3 regions of the Agrobacterium sp. 5Ca50 genome follow, and region 2 is predicted to be linked to each of the others. Evidence: predicted binding sites of a transcription regulator. Region 2 holds the regulator's gene; each other region holds the start of a gene.

Region 1 (3,378 bases), on a different replicon from region 2:
TCTGCGTCTCTTCCAGAAGTTCGACCATCACCGCGACCAAGGTCAGTTTTTCGATACCAAAACCTGGTTCGATCTTTTCGGTGCGGTCGCGAAACAGCTTTGTCAACCAGGCGATATCACGCGCTGGTTTGGCGGTTCCGGCACGGATCGCCTGTCGTGTGCCATCTACCTTTTCGACGATCAGGTCGGCACGCCTGACACCCAATCCCCTTTTCTGCAATTCATCTATCAACTGGACGACAAGTCGGCCGACATATTTGTTGATGGTATCTGCAGCTCCGATCGGTTCGGCAAATGCTCTGCTGACCTCGATCAAATCAGGTGTTCTGATTGGATCAATGGGTTCTGCAGCCCGACCGAACATCTGATCAAGCCGACGGCCAATTTCAGGCCCGAAGCGTAAGGTCAGTGGCGCGCGTGGTGTGTTGGCAAGTTCGCCAATCGTCTGGAAACCGAGGGTCTTGAGATCAGTGATGACATTTGGTGGCAAACGCAGCAGCGATACAGACAGTTTCTCCACGGCCCGCACGCTCTCCCCTACCGGAACAATCACCGTGCCGCGATTGATGGTTCTCGCACAGGCATGGGCTACACCCCAGGTATCAGCCACCGCCACACGGACGTTAAGCTTCTTTGCCAGAAACTGGTTGGTGATTCTGGTAACCATCGGCAGTTCACCACCCTGCAGATGATCAGCCCCTTCCGTATCCATGACAATGCCATCTAAACCGTCGACCGCAACAACTGGCGAATAGATGGTGAGTGCCCAAAGGGTAATACGTTCCAAGGCAGCCGCGTCAGCTTCAAGATCAGCATCGACCAGCAGCAATTCGCGAAACAGAGCCTGCGCTTTCGCCGCTGGCATGCCGACGTAGACGCCAGCTTTTCGGGCCGCGTGATCAGTGGCAGATACCCAGCGTTTGGAGCCGCTTCTGGCAATCACCACAATTGCCTGATCAGCCGAAATTGAAGGATCGGCGCGACGAATGCGATCCGTCGGCAGATCCGGTAGATAGATGGATACGACCCGTGTCATCGCACGCCCTCACGAAAAACTCCGCACACTCGCCCGCTTTCACGCGCATCAGTTCCAGAAACCACTGGGCACTGCCTACCCCGGGTACCGGAAGTCCTTGCGATGGCATCACACTGACGCGCCATCTGGTTGTTGACGCAGTTGGTTGGCCGAAATCATTGGCCTCCGTTTGACGACGCCATCGCCGGACTGCCAGGGCCATGGTGCCAGTTCGTTCGGCCGCCAGTTGAAGCCGACGTGAACCGACCATCGGCAAACGAACGAGTTCACCAACGACAGCCCCCAACCCGCCAAAGGATAATCCCTCTTCCATGTTGGCAAGCACGTCTTCTTCACGGTCGGATTCCACAAAAATCACTCGATCCGGATGGAGGCCGACTTGTGCGAGGGCTGGAAAAAACAGATCAGGTCGCGTCAGGCACCAGACGATAGGGCCCTTGGTGCGGGCAGCAATACCGGCCGCAAACAGGGCTGCGGCTGCGCCATCAACCGTCCCTGCCCCGCCGCCTGCAAACTCGTGAAGCGCACCAAAGGCGAGGCCACCACTTGGCAAAACCCTATCAATATCAGCGACGCCAAACGGTAACACTCCGGCTTTGCGCATGGATGCGCCTTCAAGCGACGCTATACGCTCACGCAAATCTGCGATCACCCGTTTGCAGGCAGCAGTCATCGTTCACAGCTCCCTTCGGACGTGTGTTTGCAAGTCGACATTACGTCGCAAGAGTTCATTTGTTCATTGTTTGTTCCCAAGGCAACGAAGAGTCAAGCGCTGTAGAAATTGGGAATATTATCCTTTTTGCTAGAATGTCGGCAAATAGTGATTAGAATCAAATTCGTAGCGAAAACGCAATTTATCTAAAAATATTTGCCTATCTGTAGCCAGATGGTGGATAGCGGGGAAAAATGGCCTCGTCCAATTTTCTTGAGCTTCCCCGGATCAGTCGCCCTGAGCCAAGGCTAACAGCTTGGCCCTGAAAACATCTGCTTGGCTCTCAGAAAATAGAGCTGAGTGGTAAGCAGCACGGGCCGAAACCTCTCTTTTCGACCGCACCAAGGCCGCGAAAACCATACGGCGTAACTCATGTAGACCAAACGGGCACTAACTTGAGAAATCTGCGGGCTTCGACACGGTGGTGTCTAACCTAATGCATGGCTTAGTCCGTCAACGTACACAGAGCTTGTTAGCGGAACACAATAGCGACCGTTACCATTACACACTGCCGCCGCAGTGGGCGATGTGGAGTAAATGCATGAATACCAGAATTTGCATCATCGGTTCAGGCCCAACCGGAATTTTTACACTCAAGACGCTGGTTGCCTCTCCAGTCCCGCTGATAATCAGCGTGTTTGATGCCGAACTTGTCGCCGGCAAGGGAACACCCTACCTGCCGGGGGCAAATGATCCGGTTATGTTGTCAAATATTCCCAGCATCGAGATACCGCCGTTGATGGAAACGCTCGTGGATTGGCTTAACCGTCAGTCCAACGACTATCTGAGCACATTCAACATAAACCGATCATCAATAAATGATCGCGAATTTTATCCGCGTTTAGTGATCGGAGACTATTTTCACGATCAATTTCAGGCGATCCTCTCCGTTGGAAAAATCAACCGCCATCGCGTGGAGGTTTATCCCGGCCATAGGGTTACCGACATTGAGCTCGGTACAACCGATATCCGTCTTAAAGTCTCCAGCTTCGACGGGGATTTTGACGCCGTGTTCGACCATGTCGTTATGGCCACGGGTCACAACTGGCCTGAAAACACTCAGGTCAAACCCGGATATTTCGCGTCGCCGTGGCCCGCCACAGAACTGCAAGAGATCGGCGATGGCAGACTTGGCATTCTTGGTACATCGCTCAGCGGTATCGATGCACTTCTAACAGTTGCGACCTCTTGTAGTTCATTCGTGTGTGACGCCGGAGGAACATTGCAGTACGTAACAAGTGCAGGACACCAGGACTTTCACGCAACAATGATGTCCCGGAAGGGCTTATTGCCCGAAGCTGACTTCTACTGCCCACTTCCCTATATAGAACCACAAATTTGTACGTATGAAGCCATCCAAAACGAAGTCAATATCGGTTCTCAGGGCCTGCTGGATCGGGTGTTTGATCTGTTCCAGCGAGAGTTGTTGGCAGCTGACCCTGATTATTCCGCTGAAATCGGTCTTAGTCACCTGTCGGTTGACACATTTGCGGACGCTTACTATGGGCGGCGTTCAGACACCGATCCATTCGTATGGGCGGCGGCAAACCTTGCGGAAGCGCACCTTAATTTCGAGCTGCAGTTCACCATTCCCTGGCGATACGCCATTCTCATTACGCATGAGATTATA
Region 2 (3,378 bases):
CTGATGGCACTGGTTGGCGAGGATCAGGTTGCCAGCACCAGCCAACGCCCATCCGGCTTTATCTATGACCAATGGGCGCGGGCTTTGTTCTTACCTGACAAATATATTCGGCCAAACATGCTGCAGGAACTGCCAGCCCCAGAACCATCGCCTGACGATGCCAATGACAGAACGACAGGCAATGCCGATGCCGCACCACCACGATCACGACGGCCGATGCTGGACGAACACACCATTCAGACTGAAAGGCAGGCGATGTCTGCCGCCGTTACAAACGCATCTGATGCCTTTACCTGCCGTCGCGACAGCTGGTGTATCGCCAGATCAGCGAAGGGGCAGGTGGTGATTTCCGTGCTGGATAACAGATATCTTGGTCTCGCCTGCGACATCGGTTCTGTGGTTATCACCACGCGTCCCACATCATTTGAAACCTGCCGCTCCGGCGCCTTTTTGCTCAGTGCCCAGACATTGCGGCGCACCGGATCGCTGGAGATCACATTTTCAACTGAGGCTACAACCGCCGCAAATCAGGATTTGCCGATAGAGAGGATGACGGCTGCCATTTATGGTTCCTACCGTCCATGGACCATGCATCGTTATTATAACTGGCGCAGCAGGACATTTGAAACGGCAGTACCGCCGCATGTCTCGCAACTGCTGGACCGTCACTAGACTAACGTAAGCTGAAGGCTAGTTTTGTCGGGCGTTTTCCGACGACAGTAGCGATGACGCGCTGGCGCGTCATCTGGCAGTGATATGGGTCTGATGATGACCGCTTAGTGGTATCTGCGGATCAGGCCAACCAGCTTGCCCTGGATCTTGACGCGGTCAGGTCCAAAGATGCGGGTTTCATAGGCCGGGTTTGCCGCCTCAAGCGCAATAGATGCACCCTTGCGACGAAAACGCTTCAAGGTCGCTTCTTCATCATCGACCAGCGCCACGATGATGTCACCGGGATTGGCGGTCTTGGCGTTGCGGATGATGACCGTGTCGCCGTCAAAGATGCCAGCATCGATCATCGAGTCACCGCGCACTTCCAGTGCGTAATGTTCACCAGAACCCAGCATGTCAGCCGGCACGGACACATCATGTGTGTTGTTCTGGATGGCGGAGATCGGCACACCGGCCGCGATCCGTCCCATCATCGGCACCGATACCGAGCTGCCGCCATCATTGGCGCTGACAGGCGCGGGGGTCGGAGCAGGGGCGACAACCGGTTTTGGTTTGCCAAGGCTGCCTTCGATCACACTTGGTGAGAAGCCACGCTGTGGTTTGAGGCTTGGCGAATAGGCTTCAGGAAGTTTGATGACTTCCAGTGCGCGAGCCCGGTTTGGCAGGCGGCGAATGAAGCCACGTTCTTCAAGCGCTGTGATCAACCGGTGAATGCCGGATTTGGACGCGAGATCAAGCGCATCCTTCATCTCATCAAATGAGGGAGGAACACCGGATTCCTTCATTCTTTCGTGAATGAAAAGAAGCAGTTCCTGCTGTTTGCGTGTGAGCATGAAGTCGCACCCCAACCGTTGATGAAAATCGAAACAAATGCAGAACATACACTATATGTTCCATATGTGTTCCGCAAGGCTTTAATATTTCGTAATCGCCGCGCCGGTGAATTTTCTTTCAAAACAGCCAAGACGTGTAATCGCTGCCTATCGTTCTGTTTTTAAAAAGATTTTACCTTAATTCGGGGCAAAACGACCAGTCAGAAACTGAGGCTCGCAACACCGCCCGATAGCCGGCCAACCGGCACCACTATCAATCTGATATCGTAAGGCGCTGTGATTCGGTTCGTTTGATTCTCTCCACCAGATTGGGTTGGCAGCGCATATTCCCTGTGCATTTTTACCTTCACGAGGAAGCATTGCGTTGAAATCTCTGTTATGGGGAGGGTTCGCTGCTCGTTCGGAGTCGGCATTCAACATCAATTTTTGACAGTATAAGGTTTTAGGGCATTGCAGGTCGGCATCGACATGGGAACGCTATCGGGTGGGCAGGCTGCCAAACTCGACATTGAGGAATTGCTCGCCACGCGTCTGCTGGTGCAAGGCAATTCCGGTTCCGGAAAGTCGCATCTGCTGCGCAGGCTACTTGAACAATCCGCCCCCTGGGTTCAGCAGGTCATTATTGACCCTGAAGGGGACTTTGTGACGCTGGCCGACAAGTTCGGCCATATCGTTGTGGATGGCGAGCGCACAGAAGGTGAGTTGGCCGGTATTGCCAACCGTATTCGCCAGCACCGCGTATCCTGCGTCCTGACGCTTGAAGGTCTTGATGTCGAACAGCAGATGCGGGCCGCAGCTGCATTCCTCAACGGCATGTTCGATGCCGACCGCGAATATTGGTATCCGGTGCTGGTGGTGGTCGACGAAGCGCAGATGTTTGCGCCGTCCGTGGCTGGCGAAGTAACCGAAGATGCCCGCAAGGCATCGCTTGGCGCCATGACCAACCTGATGTGTCGCGGCCGTAAACGTGGTCTGGCCGGCGTTATCGCCACGCAGCGTCTGGCAAAACTTGCCAAGAACGTGGCGGCGGAAGCCTCCAACTTCCTGATGGGCCGTACTTTCCTTGATATCGACATGGCACGCGCAGCCGACCTGCTCGGCATGGACCGCCGTCAGGCGGAAATGTTCCGCGATTTGCAGCGTGGTAATTTCGTGGCGCTTGGCCCGGCTCTGTCGCGCCGCCCACTGCCTATCGTCATTGGTGCTGTGGAAACCTCGGCTCGGTCGTCATCGCCCAAGCTGATGCCGCTGCCCGATGCACCGCAGGACGTGGAAGACCTGATCTTCACGCCAGACCCGGAAGAATTTACGCGCGCCCCTGTGCGCCGCACGCCACCGGCACCGCGCCCGACAACGGACATTCTGGCAGAGCTGTCGCGCTCGACGCCGGCGGCGATCACGCCAGCCTCCGAACAGCCGCAGCGCAGCAGCGCCTCGGACATGACGCCGGAAGAGCGCGAAGAAAAGATCTCAGGCGTTCTCTACGAAATTCTGGATGATCCGCAGTCGGCCTATCGCACGGACGCTGTGCTCTATCAGGACTTTCTTGTGCGCGCCCGCATGCGCCGCATTCCCGGCACGCCGATGGCGCTGTCGGAATTCCGCCGTCAGGTGGCAATTACCCGTTCCGGCGTTGATGCCGAAATGGCGGCAAGTGAAAGCTGGCAAACGGCACTCGATCTGTCAAAGAACGTGTCAGACGACCTGCAGGGCGTATTCCTGATGCTGGTGAAAGCCGCGCTGGGCGAGGAGCCTTGCCCGTCTGATGCGCGTATTGCCCGTGCCTATGGCACGCATTCTGCACGCCGCGCACGCCGTCTGCTCGGTTATTTCGAGGAGAAGGAATTGGTCGTGGTGCATGCCGATTTCTCCG
Region 3 (3,378 bases), 320 kb from region 2:
CTCACTCTGGATGTAATCCATATTTTGTCGTCTGTATTTGACACTTTAAAACGCATCCTGTGGGGAAAGTTGGTCCGAACGCAAAGATTTCATAAGGATTAAGCACTCAGAAGAATGCAGCATTTAGCTCAGGCATGCCCGTCTTGGTAACAGTGACCCACAAATGGATCAGTGGCTTACGCCACTCCGCTCGGACCGATTCATTTGTAGCGAATGCTTGATGTGTTTTCAACTTTATCTTGTGTTTTGAATTGTTTTCACCGCTCATTTTTTTGCCTATTAGCCGTCGCTGGGCGTTTGCCGCGGCCGCTGACAAGGCGGCGGCGGATGGCCTATTTCTCGGGCCAACGGTAATGGATTCTGCCGGGCATTATGCCGAACCGCTTCCCCGATGAAGCTGATGACTCCTACTCAACGCACACTGCGCAGGAGTAGAGTCATTTCTGGAATTCCGTTTCGCCGCCTTTCCCGTTTTCATGCCGATTTCGGCCTTCATTCGATTATCGGCCTCCGTTTGCGGCAGGTGCGCAGCCTTGGCAAATGGGTGGCCATTGTAGTGCCGATGGCGGTGACTGTCTGGTCGCTGGTGGCGTTTTTCCTGTGGAGCCTTGAGCGGACGACCGTGCTGCGGTTTGACCACCCTTGGCTGATCTACCTGATGCCCATCGCCGGGTTTGCCATGGTGTGGGCATATGGTGCCTTTGGCAAATCGGCCGAGGGTGGCAACAACCTGATTGTTGAACAGATCCACCAGCCGGATGGCGGCGTGCCGCTGCGCATGGCGCCGTTTATTCTGGTCAGTACGGTGTTGACCCATCTTGTCGGTGGTTCGGCGGGGCGTGAAGGCCAAACAGCAGCGGCGGGCAAAGGGCAAACCGTAACCACACGGCGGATAGCAAAAAGCCCGGAAGCGTTTGCTTGCCGGGCTTTGTTGATGAGCGTTTTGTCGATCAGAACGGGATATCGTCGTCCATGTCGTTGGAGAAGCCGCCCGCAGGCTGGCCGCCGCGTGCACCACCACCGCCGCTACGCGCTGGCTGCTGGTCGTAACCACCGCCATAACCGCCACCGGAGGAGCCGCCGCCGTAATCATTTCCGCCGCCGCCAAAGTCGCCGCCACGGCTGCCGCCGCCACCGCCTTCACCGCGACCATCCAGCATGGTCAGCGTGGAGCCGAAGCCCTGCAGAACAACTTCGGTGGAGTAACGGTCATTGCCCGTCTGGTCCTGCCATTTGCGGGTCTGCAGCGCGCCTTCGATGTAGAGCTTGGCGCCCTTCTTGACGTATTGTTCAATAACCTTGCAAAGACCTTCGTTGAACACGACAACCGTGTGCCATTCGGTCTTTTCTTTGCGTTCGCCGCTGTTGCGGTCACGCCAGGTTTCGGAGGTGGCAATACGAAGATTGGCAATTGGGCGTCCGTCCTGGGTGCGGCGAATTTCCGGGTCCGCCCCAACATTGCCGATCAAAATTACCTTGTTTACACTGCCTGCCATCTCGTTATCCTTGCTCCGTGCATTTTGCCCGGAAAACTTTCTTTTCTAAAACTGGTGAGATCATAGACCATAGAGGTGGCCAATGGGCACCTTTACCGCCACACAATCCACAAGGAATGTTTGCATACAATTCACCGGGATTGCTTTCACGTCAAGTTTGTTCTTTCTTTGTTCCAATAAATCTCTATTATCCAGCGGAACAGAATCGAAAAGCAGCTATTCCATACGATTAAACTCGACACTGGGCTTGGCCGCACTACATAAGTGCCCGACCCTGCCCGCCAACATATATTCCGAGCCTTGTCATGAGCGAATTGAAAACGATTTCCATCCGTGGTGCACGAGAACATAACCTGAAAGGGATTGATCTCGACCTGCCGCGCAACAAGCTGATCGTGATGACGGGACTGTCCGGCTCCGGAAAATCATCGCTGGCATTTGACACCATCTATGCCGAGGGGCAGCGCCGCTACGTGGAAAGCCTGTCGGCCTATGCGCGCCAGTTTCTGGAAATGATGCAGAAACCTGACGTCGACCAGATCGAGGGTCTGTCGCCGGCCATTTCCATCGAGCAGAAAACCACCTCGCGCAACCCGCGCTCGACGGTGGGCACCGTGACTGAAATCTACGACTATATGCGCCTGTTGTTTGCGCGTGTGGGCGTGCCCTATTCGCCAGCCACCGGCCTGCCGATTGAAAGCCAGACGGTGAGCCAGATGGTGGACCGTATTCTGGCGTTTGAGGAAGGCACCCGTCTTTATATTCTGGCGCCAATCGTGCGCGGCCGCAAAGGCGAATATAAAAAGGAAATGGCCGAGCTGCAGAAAAAGGGCTTTCAGCGCGTCAAGGTCGATGGCCAGTTCTATGAAATTGCCGATGTGCCGGCGCTGGACAAGAAATACAAACACGACATTGACGTGGTGGTGGACCGTGCGGTGGTGCGCGCCGACATGGCAAGCCGTCTGGCAGACAGCCTTGAGACATGTCTGCGGCTGGCCGATGGGTTGGCGATTGCCGAATTTGCCGACAAGCCGCTGCCAGCCGAGGAAACATCGGCCGGTGGTTCTGCCAACAAATCCCTGAACGAGACCCATGAGCGGGTGCTGTTTTCGGAAAAGTTTGCCTGCCCTGTCTCCGGTTTTACCATTCCGGAAATCGAGCCGCGGCTGTTTTCCTTCAACAACCCGTTTGGTGCCTGCCCAACCTGTGACGGCCTTGGTTCGCAGCAGAAGGTGGATGAAAACCTGATCGTGCCGGAACCAAACCGCACGCTCAAAGACGGCGCGATTGCCCCTTGGGCAAAATCGACCTCACCTTATTATAACCAGACGCTGGAAGCGCTGGGCAAAGCCTTCGGTTTCAAGCTGTCCAGCCGCTGGTCGGACCTGTCGTCGGCGGCCAAGGGCGCCATTTTGCAGGGCACCGAAGACAAGATCGAATTCCAGTATGAAGATGGCGCACGCTCCTACAAGACCGTGAAGAATTTCGAAGGCATCGTGCCGAACCTTGAGCGCCGCTGGAAGGAAACCGACAGCGCATGGGCGCGTGAGGATATCGAGCGTTACATGTCGGCAGCGCCCTGCCCGGCCTGCGCCGGTTATCGCCTGAAGCCGGAAGCGCTGGCGGTGAAAATCAACAAGCTGCATATTGGCGAAGTCACGCAGATGTCGATCCGCACCGCGCGCGATTGGTTTGAGGTTCTGCCTGAGACGCTGAGCGCCAAGCAGAATGAAATTGCCGTGCGCATTCTCAAGGAAATCCGCGAACGTCTGCGCTTCCTCAATGATGTGGGGCTGGATTACCTCAGCCTGTCGCGCAATTCCGGCACGCTATCGGGTGGTGAAAGCCAGCGTATTCGCCTGGCCTCGCAGATCGGCTCGGG

What was found. Region 2 encodes LexA, which represses DNA repair genes until DNA is damaged. Its sites were predicted from a motif close to TGTTCNNNNTGTGTTCNG; they were not measured.
Region 1: a site for LexA is predicted at 1,770-1,787, ahead of ACZ5FM_RS23280 (ImuA family protein). Genes of this name have one in related genera too.
Region 3: a site for LexA is predicted at 1,655-1,672, ahead of uvrA (excinuclease ABC subunit UvrA). Genes of this name have one in related genera too.

The regions. Positions count from the first base shown of each region.
Region 1 is NZ_AP026440.1:234,562-237,939, reverse strand. It holds gene ACZ5FM_RS23285 (Y-family DNA polymerase) at 1-1,036, opposite strand, end outside; gene ACZ5FM_RS23280 (ImuA family protein) at 957-1,709, opposite strand; gene ACZ5FM_RS23275 (FAD/NAD(P)-binding protein) at 2,290-3,378, shown strand, end outside.
Region 2 is NZ_AP026438.1:1,281,134-1,284,511, forward strand. It holds gene ACZ5FM_RS06070 (ComEC/Rec2 family competence protein) at 1-672, shown strand, start outside; gene lexA (transcriptional repressor LexA) at 777-1,505, opposite strand; gene ACZ5FM_RS06080 (ATP-binding protein) at 1,956-3,378, shown strand, end outside.
Region 3 is NZ_AP026438.1:1,599,052-1,602,429, reverse strand. It holds gene ACZ5FM_RS07810 (SLATT domain-containing protein) at 1-56, opposite strand, end outside; fluoride riboswitch at 341-417, shown strand; partial or broken gene ACZ5FM_RS07805 (chloride channel protein) at 500-851, shown strand; gene ACZ5FM_RS07800 (single-stranded DNA-binding protein) at 951-1,496, opposite strand; gene uvrA (excinuclease ABC subunit UvrA) at 1,802-3,378, shown strand, end outside.